DNA from 2 places in the Streptomyces sp. CNZ301 genome. Region 1 is predicted to be linked to the other one. Evidence: riboswitches for the same ligand, from Rfam matches in the RefSeq annotation. Region 1 holds a riboswitch; the other holds the start of a gene.
What was found. Region 1 has a riboswitch for cobalamin ahead of metE (5-methyltetrahydropteroyltriglutamate--homocysteine S-methyltransferase). Riboswitches for the same ligand answer to the same signal wherever they lie in the genome.
Positions count from the first base shown of each region.

Region 1 (5,743 bases):
GGTGGCTGGTTCTCCGGATCCGTCGCTCGTGGGTGAGTCGGTGTCGTTCACGGCGACGGTGTCGGCGGTCTCTCCGGGTGGGGGGACTCCTACGGGGTCGGTGGTCTTCGACTTCGGTGACGGGAACGTGTCGGGATCGGTGCCGCTGTCCGGCGGTGCGGCGAACACGACGCACGCTTATGCCACGGTCGGTGGTTCTCCGTTCACGGTGACGGCGACGTACACCCCGGATGACGCGGACTACGTCGGTTCGGCGGGGACGGATGCGCATGTGGTGAATGCTGCTGCGACGTCGACGGTGGTGGCTGGTTCTCCGGATCCGTCGCTCGTGGGTGAGTCGGTGACCTTCACGGCGACGGTGTCGGCGGTCTCTCCGGGTGGGGGGACTCCTACGGGGTCGGTGGTCTTCGACTTCGGTGACGGGAACGTGTCGGGATCGGTGCCGCTGTCCGGCGGTGCGGCGAATACGACGCATGCGTACGACACGGTGAGTGGTTCTCCGTTCACGGTGACGGCGACGTACACCCCGGATGACGCGGACTACGTCGGTTCGGCGGGGACGGATGCGCATGTGGTGAACGCCGCTGCGACGTCCACGGCGTTGGCGGGTGCGCCCGATCCGTCGCTCGTGGGTCAGTCGGTGACCTTCACGGCGACGGTCTCGGCGGCCTCTCCGGGTGGGGGGACTCCGACGGGGTCGGTGGTCTTCGACTTCGGCGACGGGAACGTGTCGGGATCGGTGCCTTTGGTTGCCGGCGTGGCTTCGACAACGCACGCCTATGCCACGGTGAGTGGTTCTCCGTACACGGTGACGGCGACGTACACCCCGGATGACGCGGACTACCTCGGTTCGGCGGGGACGGATGCGCATGTGGTGAATCCGTCGGCCACCACCACGACGATCTTCGACGATCTGCCGGATCCGTCGGTGGTGGGGCAGTCGGTGGACTTCACGGTCCACGTCAATGCCGTCGCTCCGGGCGGGGGCACGCCGACGGGGTCGGTGGTGCTCGACTTCGGTGACGGGAACGTCTCGGCGGCCGTGCCGCTGTCCGGCGGTGTGGCCACTGTCAGCCACACGTACAACACCACAGTGGGTTCTCCGTTCACGGTGACGGCGACGTACACCCCGGATGACGCGGACTACACCGCTTCCGCGGGCAGTGCGGGCCACACCGTCAATCCCTGACCGGTCGTCCCCGGAGGCTCCAGTGACGGGTTGCCGCACGCACACCTCGCGTGCAGCCGGTCATCTCCGAGGGCAACGCCGGTGACGGAGGCCGTTACCCGATCCCGCATGAATCGGGTAACGGCCTTCCCGTCCAGAAGGCGAGGTTCCCTGTCGTTGCGCCGGCCCGGTGAAGGACACCGGCGCAACGGTGGGGAGCCTCGCCTGTTCCATGCGGTGCGCCGGGCAAGTGCCGCCCGAGCGCGTGGTGATGTTCCTCGCCGGTCACTCCGCCCCGGCGACCTCGAACTTCAGCGAGCGGATGCGGTTGTCGAAGCTGGAGGGCACCAGCTCCGGCAGGCCCGCGGCCCGCATGGCGACGGAGTCGGTGAGCAGAACCCTGAAGAGCGCCTTGAGTTCCTGCCGGGCGAGGTGCGCGCCGAGGCAGTGGTGAGGCCCGCCGCCGCCGTAGCCGAGGTGGGGGTTGGGGTCGCGGGTGATGTCGAAGGTGCCGGGGTCGGTGAAGACCGCCTCGTCGCGGTTGGCGGAGGCGTAGTACATCGCCACCGTCTCGCCCTTGCGGAGTGTGCGGCCGCCCATGACGTGATCGGTGCGCAGCGTGCGGCGGAACTGGATGATCGGCGTCGAGCACCGCACGATCTCCTCCACGGCGGTGTCCGCGTACTTCTCGAAGTCGCTCTCCCACAGCTCACGTTGTTCCGGGTTCTCACTGAGCAGAGAGAGTCCGTGTGAGATCGCGTTGCGGGTGGTCTCCACTCCGGCGACCATCAACAAGGTGAAGAACGCACCGAGTTGGCGGTTGCCCAGGCACTGTCCGTCGACGTCGGTGGTGACGAGCGCGGAGACGAGGTCGCCGGTGGGGTGACGCCGGCGCTCCCGCGCGAGCATGGCGATCATGACGTGCATGCGGGCCAGAGCCCGCAGACCCTTGCCGGGAATGCGGAATTTCGCTCCTGCTCCGCGCCGTACGCCGATGTTCTCCGAGGCGTCGTTGAGCTGGGCGAGGATACGCGGCCGGTGCTTCTGCGGGATGCCCATCATGTTGCACACGACCTCGCAGGGCACGAGGGAGGCCACGGCCGTCACGAACTCCCGGGAGGGCTGCCGCACCGCGTTCCCGACGACGGTCGCGACGACCTCCTCGATGTCCTTCTCGGCGCCCGCCAGCAGCCGCGGGCTGAACGCCCGGGAGATGATCTTCCGCAGCTTGGCGTGGTCGCGGCCGTCCACGTTGACCATGGACTCCCCGAAGAGGGCCTTCACCCACGGCGCGGGATGCGGCGTCGTGACCCCCGGGGCGCTCCCGAACACGGCGGCGTTGCGGCTGGCCTCCTGCACGTGCTCGTGCCTGACGAGAGCGTAGAACCCCGGCTGCTGCCGCTTGCGCAGGGCGTGCTGGGGATGTGCGAAGTACGTGGGCGTCTCCCGCTCGCGCAGCACGGCGAACGCCTGGTGCCGCTGCTCGTGCGGCAGTTGCCAGAACCGCGGGTCGGCGAGGTTCGTCTGCGGCGGCAGGCCTGCCGCCTCGAAGGCTTCGGCCGCCTCCGAGGCCTCGGTCCCGTCCGTGGCGGCCGCGGGGGAGGGGACGTGCGGTGCGGCCGCGGCCCCTGCCGAGGACGCGGACGCGGTGTGGGGTGGCATGGTCATCGTCTCCAGTCGTCGTGGAACGGGCCGCCCCGTCCGGCCTGCGCACCGGCGGGCGGTGAGTCTCCGGCAGCAGCTTGGGACCGGTGGCCCGCTCCACGCCGTGCGCCACACCGCCGCGACCCGGACGGCCCTGCGCTCCGTCCGTGTGGAGCGGCTCTTCACCGGCACGGCCGGCGCGCGCCGCGAGGGGCCGCCCACGCTGTTCACCCGTGGCTCGCGCCCGGGACCCCGCGTGACTTCGCTCCCGCCCGTAGTGGCCCGTCGCGGTGCGTTCTGCCGCCCACGCCCCCCGGAACACCTCCCGGCCGGGCAAACCGCTCCGGCGCATGAGGTCCCCCTCACCCCGGTGGCCTTTGCCGGCGCCGTACCTCCTCGTACGCTGGAGACGCAGTCGGTTCGGCCTGTCCGCCAGACAGGTACGTCGCAAGAGGGAATCCGGTGAGACTCCGGAACTGCCCCGCAGCGGTGAGTGGGAACGAAAGCCGTCACACGCACTGGGTCCGAGCGGACCCGGGAAGCGACGGCCGGTAGGAGCCCGTCCGTGGATCACGGACGCGGTGTGCCCGCGAGTCCGAAGACCTGCCACTGCCCGCGTGCGCGCCTCGTACGCGGCGATCTCGGTGACCTCGAGGGCGGGTCGGCGGTACAGGTGAGCAGCACGCGGTGAGCGCGCGTGCCGCCGCGTCGCCTCTCCTCCTCGCCCCGTGCCTCTCGGGTCACCGGCGAGACTCGCGAAGGAGAGTTGAGTGACACCGAAATCCCAAGGTGCGGCGTCGAGGACGTCCACGAAGCCCCGCGCCACCGTCCACGGGTATCCACGGCAGGGCCCCGGCCGTGAGCTGAAGAAGGCCGTCGAGGGCTACTGGAAGGGCCGCGTCACCGCCGACGCCCTGCGGGAGACCGCCGCGGGGCTGCGCCGCGGCAACTGGCGGCAGCTGAGGGAAGCCGGCGTGCGTGAAGTGCCCACCGGCGACTTCTCCCTCTACGACCATGTGCTGGACACGACCGTCATGGTCGGTGCAGTCCCCGAACGCCACCGCGACGCCGTGGAGGCGGACGCGCTGGACGGCTACTTCGCCATGGCGCGCGGTACCCAGGACGTCGCGCCGCTGGAGATGACGAAGTGGTTCGACACCAATTACCACTATCTCGTACCGGAGTTGGGGCCGGACACCGTCTTCGCCGCGAACTCGGCGAAGCAGACCGGCGAGCTGTCCGAGGCCGTCGCCCAGGGGCATGAGGCCAGGCCCGTCCTCGTCGGCCCCGTCACGTACCTGCTGCTCGCGAAGCCCGCGCCCGGCGTGGCCCCGGACTTCGAACCCCTGACGCTGCTGGACCGGCTCCTGCCGGTGTACGCCGAGGTGCTCGCCGACCTCCGCGCGGCCGGGGCGCGCTGGGTTCAGCTCGACGAGCCGGCGCTGGTGGCGGACCGCACGCCCGCCGAACTGAACGCCGCGGCACGCGCCTACCGGGAGCTGGGCGGGCTCACCGACCGGCCCGCGCTGCTGGTGGGCTCCTGCTTCGACCGGCTGGGGGACGCGCTGCCCGTACTCGCCAGGGCGCCCGTCGAGGGGCTGGCGGTGGACTTCACCGGTCCCGCCGCCGCGAACCTGGAGGACCTGGCGCGCGCCGGCGGGCTGCCCGGCAAGCGGCTCGTCGCGGGAGTCGTCGACGGACGGAACGTGTGGATCAACGACCTGAAGAAGTCGCTGTCCACACTGGCCTCGCTGCTGGGCTTCGCCGACCGCGTCGACGTGGCGCCGTCCTGCTCGCTGCTGCACGTGCCGCTCGACGCGGCGGCAGAGCGCGGCGTCGACCCGCAGGTCGCCCGCTGGCTCGCCTTCGCCCGGCAGAAAGTGGAGGAAGCCGTCGCCCTCGCGACGGGACTGCGCGAGGGAACCGACGTCATCGCGGGACTGCTGCACGCCAACTCCTCGGCTCTCGCCTCCCGTTCGTCGGCCGCGCTCACCCGCGACCCCGCCGTGCGGGCCCGCACCGAAGCCGTCACCGACGCCGACGCGCGCCGCACCGCGCCCTACCCGGAGCGGGCAGCGGCGCAGCGGGCACGGCTGAAGCTGCCGATGCTTCCGGCGACCACCATCGGCTCGTTCCCGCAGACCGGTGAACTGCGCTCCGCGCGCGCCGACTTGAGGGCCGGACGGCTCGACGCGGAAGGCTACGACAGGCGGATCGCCGCCGAGATCCGCGAAGTCCTCGCCTTCCAGGAACAAGCGGGACTGGATGTGCTCGTGCACGGCGAGCCCGAACGCAACGACATGGTCCAGTACTTCGCGGAACGGCTGAACGGCTACGTCGCGACGCAGCACGGCTGGGTCCAGTCCTACGGCACCCGCTACGTGCGTCCCCCGATCCTCGCGGGTGACGTGTCACGTCCCGCGCCGATGACGGTGGAGTGGACGCGCTACGCCCAGTCGCAGACCGCACGGCCCGTCAAGGGCATGCTGACCGGCCCCGTCACGATGCTCGCGTGGTCCTTCGTGCGTGACGACCAGCCGCAGGCCGAGACCGCACGCCAAGTGGCCCTCGCCCTGCGCGACGAGGTCGCCGACCTGGAGGCCTCGGGCACCGCCGTCATCCAGGTCGACGAGCCTGCGCTGCGCGAGACGCTGCCCCTGCGGGCGCAGCGCCGCCCGGAGTACCTGGCGTGGGCGACGGAGGCGTTCCGCCTGGCCACCTCCGTCGTGCGCGCGGACACCCAGATCCACACGCACATGTGCTACGCGGAGTTCGGCGACATCGTCTCCGCCATCGCGGACCTCGACGCCGACGTCATCAGTCTGGAGGCCGCCCGCTCCCACATGCAGGTCGCCGGTGAACTGGCCGCCGCCGGCTACCCGAACGAGGTCGGCCCCGGCGTCTACGACATCCACTCCCCGCGGGTGCCCG
Region 1 is NZ_SHLG01000001.1:1,379,360-1,385,102, reverse strand. It holds gene EV375_RS06240 (Ig-like domain repeat protein) at 1-1,189, shown strand, start outside; gene EV375_RS06235 (cytochrome P450 family protein) at 1,454-2,830, opposite strand; cobalamin riboswitch at 3,230-3,420, shown strand; gene metE (5-methyltetrahydropteroyltriglutamate--homocysteine S-methyltransferase) at 3,583-5,743, shown strand, end outside.

Region 2 (5,743 bases), 1.4 Mb from region 1:
ACGGTGGCGACGAGCCGGCTGATCGCTTCGATGTCAGCCGCATGTGACGTGGATTCCGGGTGCATGCGGGACATCGTCATACTTGAAGCGTGGTTGAGGTCAAGCGTGTAATCCCGGTGATACGAGCGTGACCCGGCATCCGGAACTCCACAGGCGAACCTGGTGGATCTCGTCCAGATCTGAGACGCCACACCGACAGCAGCACTTCGTCCGCGCGACCTCGACTGGCGTGGATGCAGCACTCGGTATGCACGGTGGAGGAGCACCGGTCCGGCGGTCCCTGCGTACAGGGGAAACTTTCTCTGCGTGCACACAGAAGTGCGAGAGTCCGGTTCCGCTTTACCTTCCCGGTACCTGCTGCGCTGCAGGCGGCAGGGCGGGCAACTGAACCAGACTCATCCATGGAGCAATGGCTACAGGGCAGGCCTCCGCATCAGGACTGCCCTTGTGCCAGCGGGTGGTTGCTCCCCATCGACCTTCAAGGACACCGTGATGGCCGGTACTCTTCACCTACGCGCAGTCGACCGGTTCCCGCTCCAACTCGGCACCCACCTGTCCAGCAGAGCCCACCTTGTGATGCTCTTCGGCAAGGACAACCGCGTCACTGGTTGCGTCTTCGCCCGCGATGCGATGGGCGCCGATGTCTGTGACCCCGGTCCCGAGACCGTACTCGGGGCTCATGGTGGAACGCGCCATCTGTTTGATCTGTGCCGGCCCGTGGGTTTCCTGCTCACTCCCGCGCTGCAGTGCAGCCAAGCTGGCGGCGACGCACATGACTGATCCTGGAATTCACGCCGTGGCTTCTGTCCCCGATGGTCCACGATCAGCACAGCGCCGTGAGGCAGCCGCTGTGACCTTTCAGGACGCGTTTCAGCTGCCGGCGCTCCCCGCTTTCGTCTCCGAGGCACGGCGATGTGTCGTGGCGCGGTTGCGCGAGTGGGGTGCTCATGAAGACGTCTGCACAGACGCGGAGTTAGTGATCTCCGAACTCTTCACCAATGCCGTGCTCCACACCGACAGCGTGGAGATCGGCTACGGACTGCGCGTGACGGGGATGCAACTGCGTGTCGAGGTCGCAGACGAAGGGTGCCGGTCGAAGGAACAGCGCCTGCGGTCTGCCGCGTCCGAAGAGGAGAGCGGGCGCGGGCTGCTACTGGTCAAGGCCTTCTCGGAAACATGGGGAGTCCGGGCCCGTGAGAATGGTCAAGGCAGCGTGACATGGGCCGACCTCCCATATCGACCTGCGTCCGGAGGGATTCCACAGCCCCATCCGGACCGCCACACCAGATGAGGACGCCAATCCCCTGGCAGAGGTGGCAAGTTGGAGTTGCTGAGCTTCACCGCGAGATGTCGCCGACAACGATGAGGCCGGCTTCGACTTGCTGCGAACGTCGGCTGCGGTACGACGACACCACACAAGGGTCCTCAGCAGCTGCCCGGTTGGTCACAGAAGAGTCGCCCCTGTCCGCATCCCCGCCACGCCGGCTCCTTGCCTGAGCGAGACCCGGCGGGGCTCTCCGAGGGGAGATCCCCGGGCAGCGCGTAGTTCGTTGCCGAGCCTATGGAACGGCCTTTTACGTAGCCCCTTCCGTTGGATTCGGCGGACACGACGGAAACCCAGCACTACGCTGCGGCTGTGATTTTTTGCCACGGTCCTGCCAGCCGGGTGCTGTGGTGAACACCCCTTCCATCACCAGGTCAACGGCAGTGAGGGAGCGATGAAGGGTGTTTGAGAGGACCAGAGGGACCTATGTGGTCAACTCGTCGTCGATCGGGGATGTGGCGCCGCGTGAGCGCGCCGACTTCTGGACCGATCACGTCTCGTCCGTCCACTGTCGGATGGACCTGAGGTTCCCGCACGGCGACTCCTTCCGTGCCGGGACGATCCGCCAGCAGACGGATACCTATCAGCTCGCGAAGTGCTGGTCGGACAAGCTCGGATACCTCCGGACCCCGCAGCAGGTACGTCAGCACCCGGATGAGGACTACCGGTTCGTGATCATGCTCTCCGGGAGGGCTGTGCACCGTCAGGACGGCGAGGAAGCAGAGATGGTGCCCGGGACCGCGGGCCTGATCCCGGTGAACGGGTCGTACCAGACTCTCTACGATCGTTACGAGGGACTCAGCATGACCATCCCTGCTCACGAGGTGGACAGCCGGCTGAACCGGAAATCCCCGGTGACCGCGGGGCTTGACCTGGCATCAGGCCTGGGCCGCGTGGTCGGGGACATGGTGACCAGCCTGCACGAGGAACGGGACACCCTCACCACCAGCCAGTTCGATGCGGTGTCCGACCGGATCGTCGAGCTGTTGTGCATGCTTGTCGCGGGCGATGACCGCCCGGATGCGCCGGAGCATCTGGCCGAGGTGGAGGCCATGGTGCGCCGCCATGTGCGCGAGCACGCGGGCGACCCGGGTCTGAACGGCCAAGCGATGGCACGTGCGTTGGGATGGTCACTGCGGCAGATTCAGCTGGCACTGCAGCGCGCCGGCACCACGCCCCGTGAGCTGATCCGCGAGGAGCGCCTCAGGCTGATACGGGAACGCCTGCAGAACCCCGCCTATCAGCACGTGAGCATCACGGACCTGGCGTACGCGTCGGGATTCTCCTCTCCGAGCGCACTCAGCACTGCGTTCCGGAAGCGCTTCGGGATAAGCCCGCGCGAAATGCGGCATGAGGGGGACACTGACACCGCAGACGCTCAGAGGCCGTGCGGACAGGGCTAGATGACTGGGTATCAACAGTCCCAACTCCGATGACCGCGCAGCCGTCCCCCGGGCGCAGGGCGCATACACGGGGCCGCAGCAGCGGCGCGTGCCCGTCCACGACCGAGAGGCCTGAAGGCGCGACGTACTCGTCTGCCCGGAAGCGCCCTCCGGGATCAGGTCAGCAGGTCGTCGGGACTCAGCGTCGCGGCTTCAGCGCGGAGGTGACGTCTGTCGAGCACCCCTCTCCCTCGCTGCTGCGCATCGCTTGCCGCAGCCCTTCGTTGAAGTCTGGGACCAGCCGGGCCTCGCCCCTCGCAGCGGTTGCCATGGGGGACGCGAGCACGCTGGGACTGATGGCGCCCCTCGGGGGTGGGCAGCACCTGGATGGAATGATGGCCGATGTCATGGCGACGGCGGTCCGAGGAAGCCGGTGTGAATCCGGCGCGGTCCCGCCACTGTGATCGGCGAGCGGATCCCCGACAGGCCACTGCCCGAGGCGGGTGGGAAGGCCGGGACGAGCCTTGACCCGAGAGCCAGGAGACTCACGCCGTCGCCACCTCGACGTACCGGGGCGGACCTCCCCGGAGAGAGGAAGGGTTCGACGTGCCCGAGGCATCGGTCGACGAGACATCCGACGAAGCGGAGGCAGCGGAGACGGCCGGCCCTGCTCCGTGCCGGATAGTCGTGTGCCGGGACTGCTGCTGCGGCAGTCCCAAGGTGACCGGTCTGGATCACGCGGCGCAGACGGCTCGCCTGCGGGAGGAGGCACCTGTTCGCGTGTCCGACTGCCTGGACGTATGTGACCAGGCCAACGTCATCGTCGTACAGCCTTCCGCCGACGGCCGTGCCGCCGGCGCCCGACCCGTCTGGCTGGGGCTGGTCAACAGCCTGGACGCGACCGAGGACGTCACGGCCTGGGTGCGGGTGGGCGGTCCGGGCGTCGCTCCGCGGCCGGAGATCCTTGACCTGCACCTCATCACGCCGCCGCGACGGGTGCTTGCCGGGGATCGCCGCGCTGCGTCGCCGATCCGTGACCAGGGGCCGTGAGGCAGCCCTCGTTCGCCGCCGCGGAGACACTTCAGGTGCGGTGGAGTGCAGCCAGGCTGATCGGCGTCGCAGCGGTCGCTGAGACGTCCACGCCCTGAACGAGCGCACTACGGTCCTGGACGGTTCTCGTGCGGAGGTGCCGGAACGAGGCAGCGCCGATGACCTCGGCGTCTACCGGTAGAGGTCGGTGGCGAGAGCGATGGCGGTGTGGGCGGCCGGGTGGGTGTCGTGGGTGCGCCAGATGAGGTGGACGGGGACGGGCGCGGCGTCGCGCAGGGGGCGGTAGGTGATGCCGTCGCGGCGGTATTGAGCGGCGGTCGCCTGGGGGGTGATACCGACGCAGCGACCGGTCGCGATGGCGGCGAGCCAGTCGTCGATGTCGTGGGTGTACTCGATGGCTGGCTGAACGTCTCCGGGCCAGAGGTCCAGGGTGGTCGTCCCTGTGCGGCGGTCGATCGCGAGTGTCCGGCCGAAGAGTTCGTCCAGACGGATGCTGCGACGGCGGGCCCAAGGGTCGTCGGATGCCAACGCAACGCACCGGGCCTCGTGGCCGACCAGCGCGTATGACCACGGGGTGAGGTCCAGCGGGGCGCGGACGACGGCGAGGTCGCACCGTCCTTCGGCGAGGCCGCCGGTGGGGCTGTTGTGCCGGACCAGACGCAGTTCGGTCTCGGGGTGCTGTTCGTGCCAGCGGCGCTGGAATTCGGTGGTGTGGCGGCCGAATGCGGACCAGGCGTGGCCGATGTGGAGGCGGGTGTGGCCGGTGGTGGCTTCGCGGACGAGTTCGTCGGCGCCGGCGAGGAGGGCGCGCGCACGGGCCAGGACCCGCACACCCGTGGTGGTGGGGGCGACGGAGCGGCTGGTGCGGTGCAGCAACCGCACTCCGAGCACGCTTTCCAGAGCGGTGAGGGTCCGTGAAACGGCGGCTTGGGAGATGCCGAGTTCATGGGCGGCGTCCGTGAAGCTGCCGGTGTCGATGATGGTGATCAGGCAGCGCAGGTGTCTCAGCTCCAGCGCGCCGACCGTCTTCCGGGCGTCATCCATGCGTCCAGCGTATAGACGGGGCAGCGAATGCATTTTGCGTATGCCGCCTTGCGTCCCATCGTGTGGGCATGAAGCCTGCGTCCTCTGCTGTATCCGTCGCCCCGACTCCCGCCGCATCGCAGGCCGCGGACGTGCGCGGTCCCGGCCGTCCGGGGCGCTGGGGTGGGATGGCGCTGATGCTGGGCAGCGGACTGTCCAACCAGAGCGGAGCGGCCGTCGCGGCGCTGGGCTTCCCCGTGCTCGGGCCGGTCGGAGTGGTGGCGGTGCGCCAGTGGGTGGCCGCCGCCGTGCTCGGTGCCGTCGGCCGGCCGCGGTTGCGCCGGTTCACAGCGGCACAGTGGCGTCCGGTGCTGGGCCTGGCGTTGGTGTTCGCCGGGATGAACCTGTCCCTGTACGCGGCGATCGAGCGGATCGGACTGGGACTTGCCGTCACGCTGGAATTCCTCGGCCCGCTGACCGTGGCCCTCGCCGGCTCCCGCCGCCGGATCGACCTCATCGCCGCCCCGGCGGCAGCAGGAGCGGTGGCGGTACTCGCGCGCCCCACTCCCTCCACCGACTACCTGGGCATCAGCCTCGCACTGCTGGCTGCCGTCTGCTGGGGCTGCTACATCCTGTGCAACCGCACCGTCGGCGCCCGACTGCCCGGCCTGGAAGGATCGGCGGCAGCAGCGCTGGTCTCCGGCGCCCTGTACCTGCCCGTGGGCGCATGGGTGCTCTGGCAGCGCCCGCCCTCGCCGGCGGCGTTGGGCTGCGCGCTGGCAGCCGGAGTGCTCTCCTCGGCCGTGCCGTTCCTGTCCGATCTGCTGGCGCTGCGCCGGGTACCGCCGCACTCCTTCGGCGTCTTCATGAGCGTCAACCCTGTCTTCGCCGCGCTGCTCGGCCTCGCCGTCCTGGGCCAGCACCTCGATGCCGCCTCCTGGCTGGCCATCGTTGTGATCGTCAG
Region 2 is NZ_SHLG01000001.1:2,817,922-2,823,664, reverse strand. It holds gene EV375_RS12095 (nuclear transport factor 2 family protein) at 1-74, opposite strand, end outside; gene EV375_RS12090 (hypothetical protein) at 511-774, opposite strand; gene EV375_RS12085 (ATP-binding protein) at 851-1,291, shown strand; gene EV375_RS12080 (AraC family transcriptional regulator) at 1,726-2,727, shown strand; cobalamin riboswitch at 3,086-3,275, shown strand; gene EV375_RS12075 ((2Fe-2S) ferredoxin domain-containing protein) at 3,313-3,756, shown strand; gene EV375_RS12070 (LysR family transcriptional regulator) at 3,928-4,800, opposite strand; gene EV375_RS12065 (EamA family transporter) at 4,968-5,743, shown strand, end outside.
Region 2: it holds a riboswitch for cobalamin, as region 1 does, so the genes downstream of both, EV375_RS12075 ((2Fe-2S) ferredoxin domain-containing protein) here and metE (5-methyltetrahydropteroyltriglutamate--homocysteine S-methyltransferase) in region 1, are expected to answer to the same signal.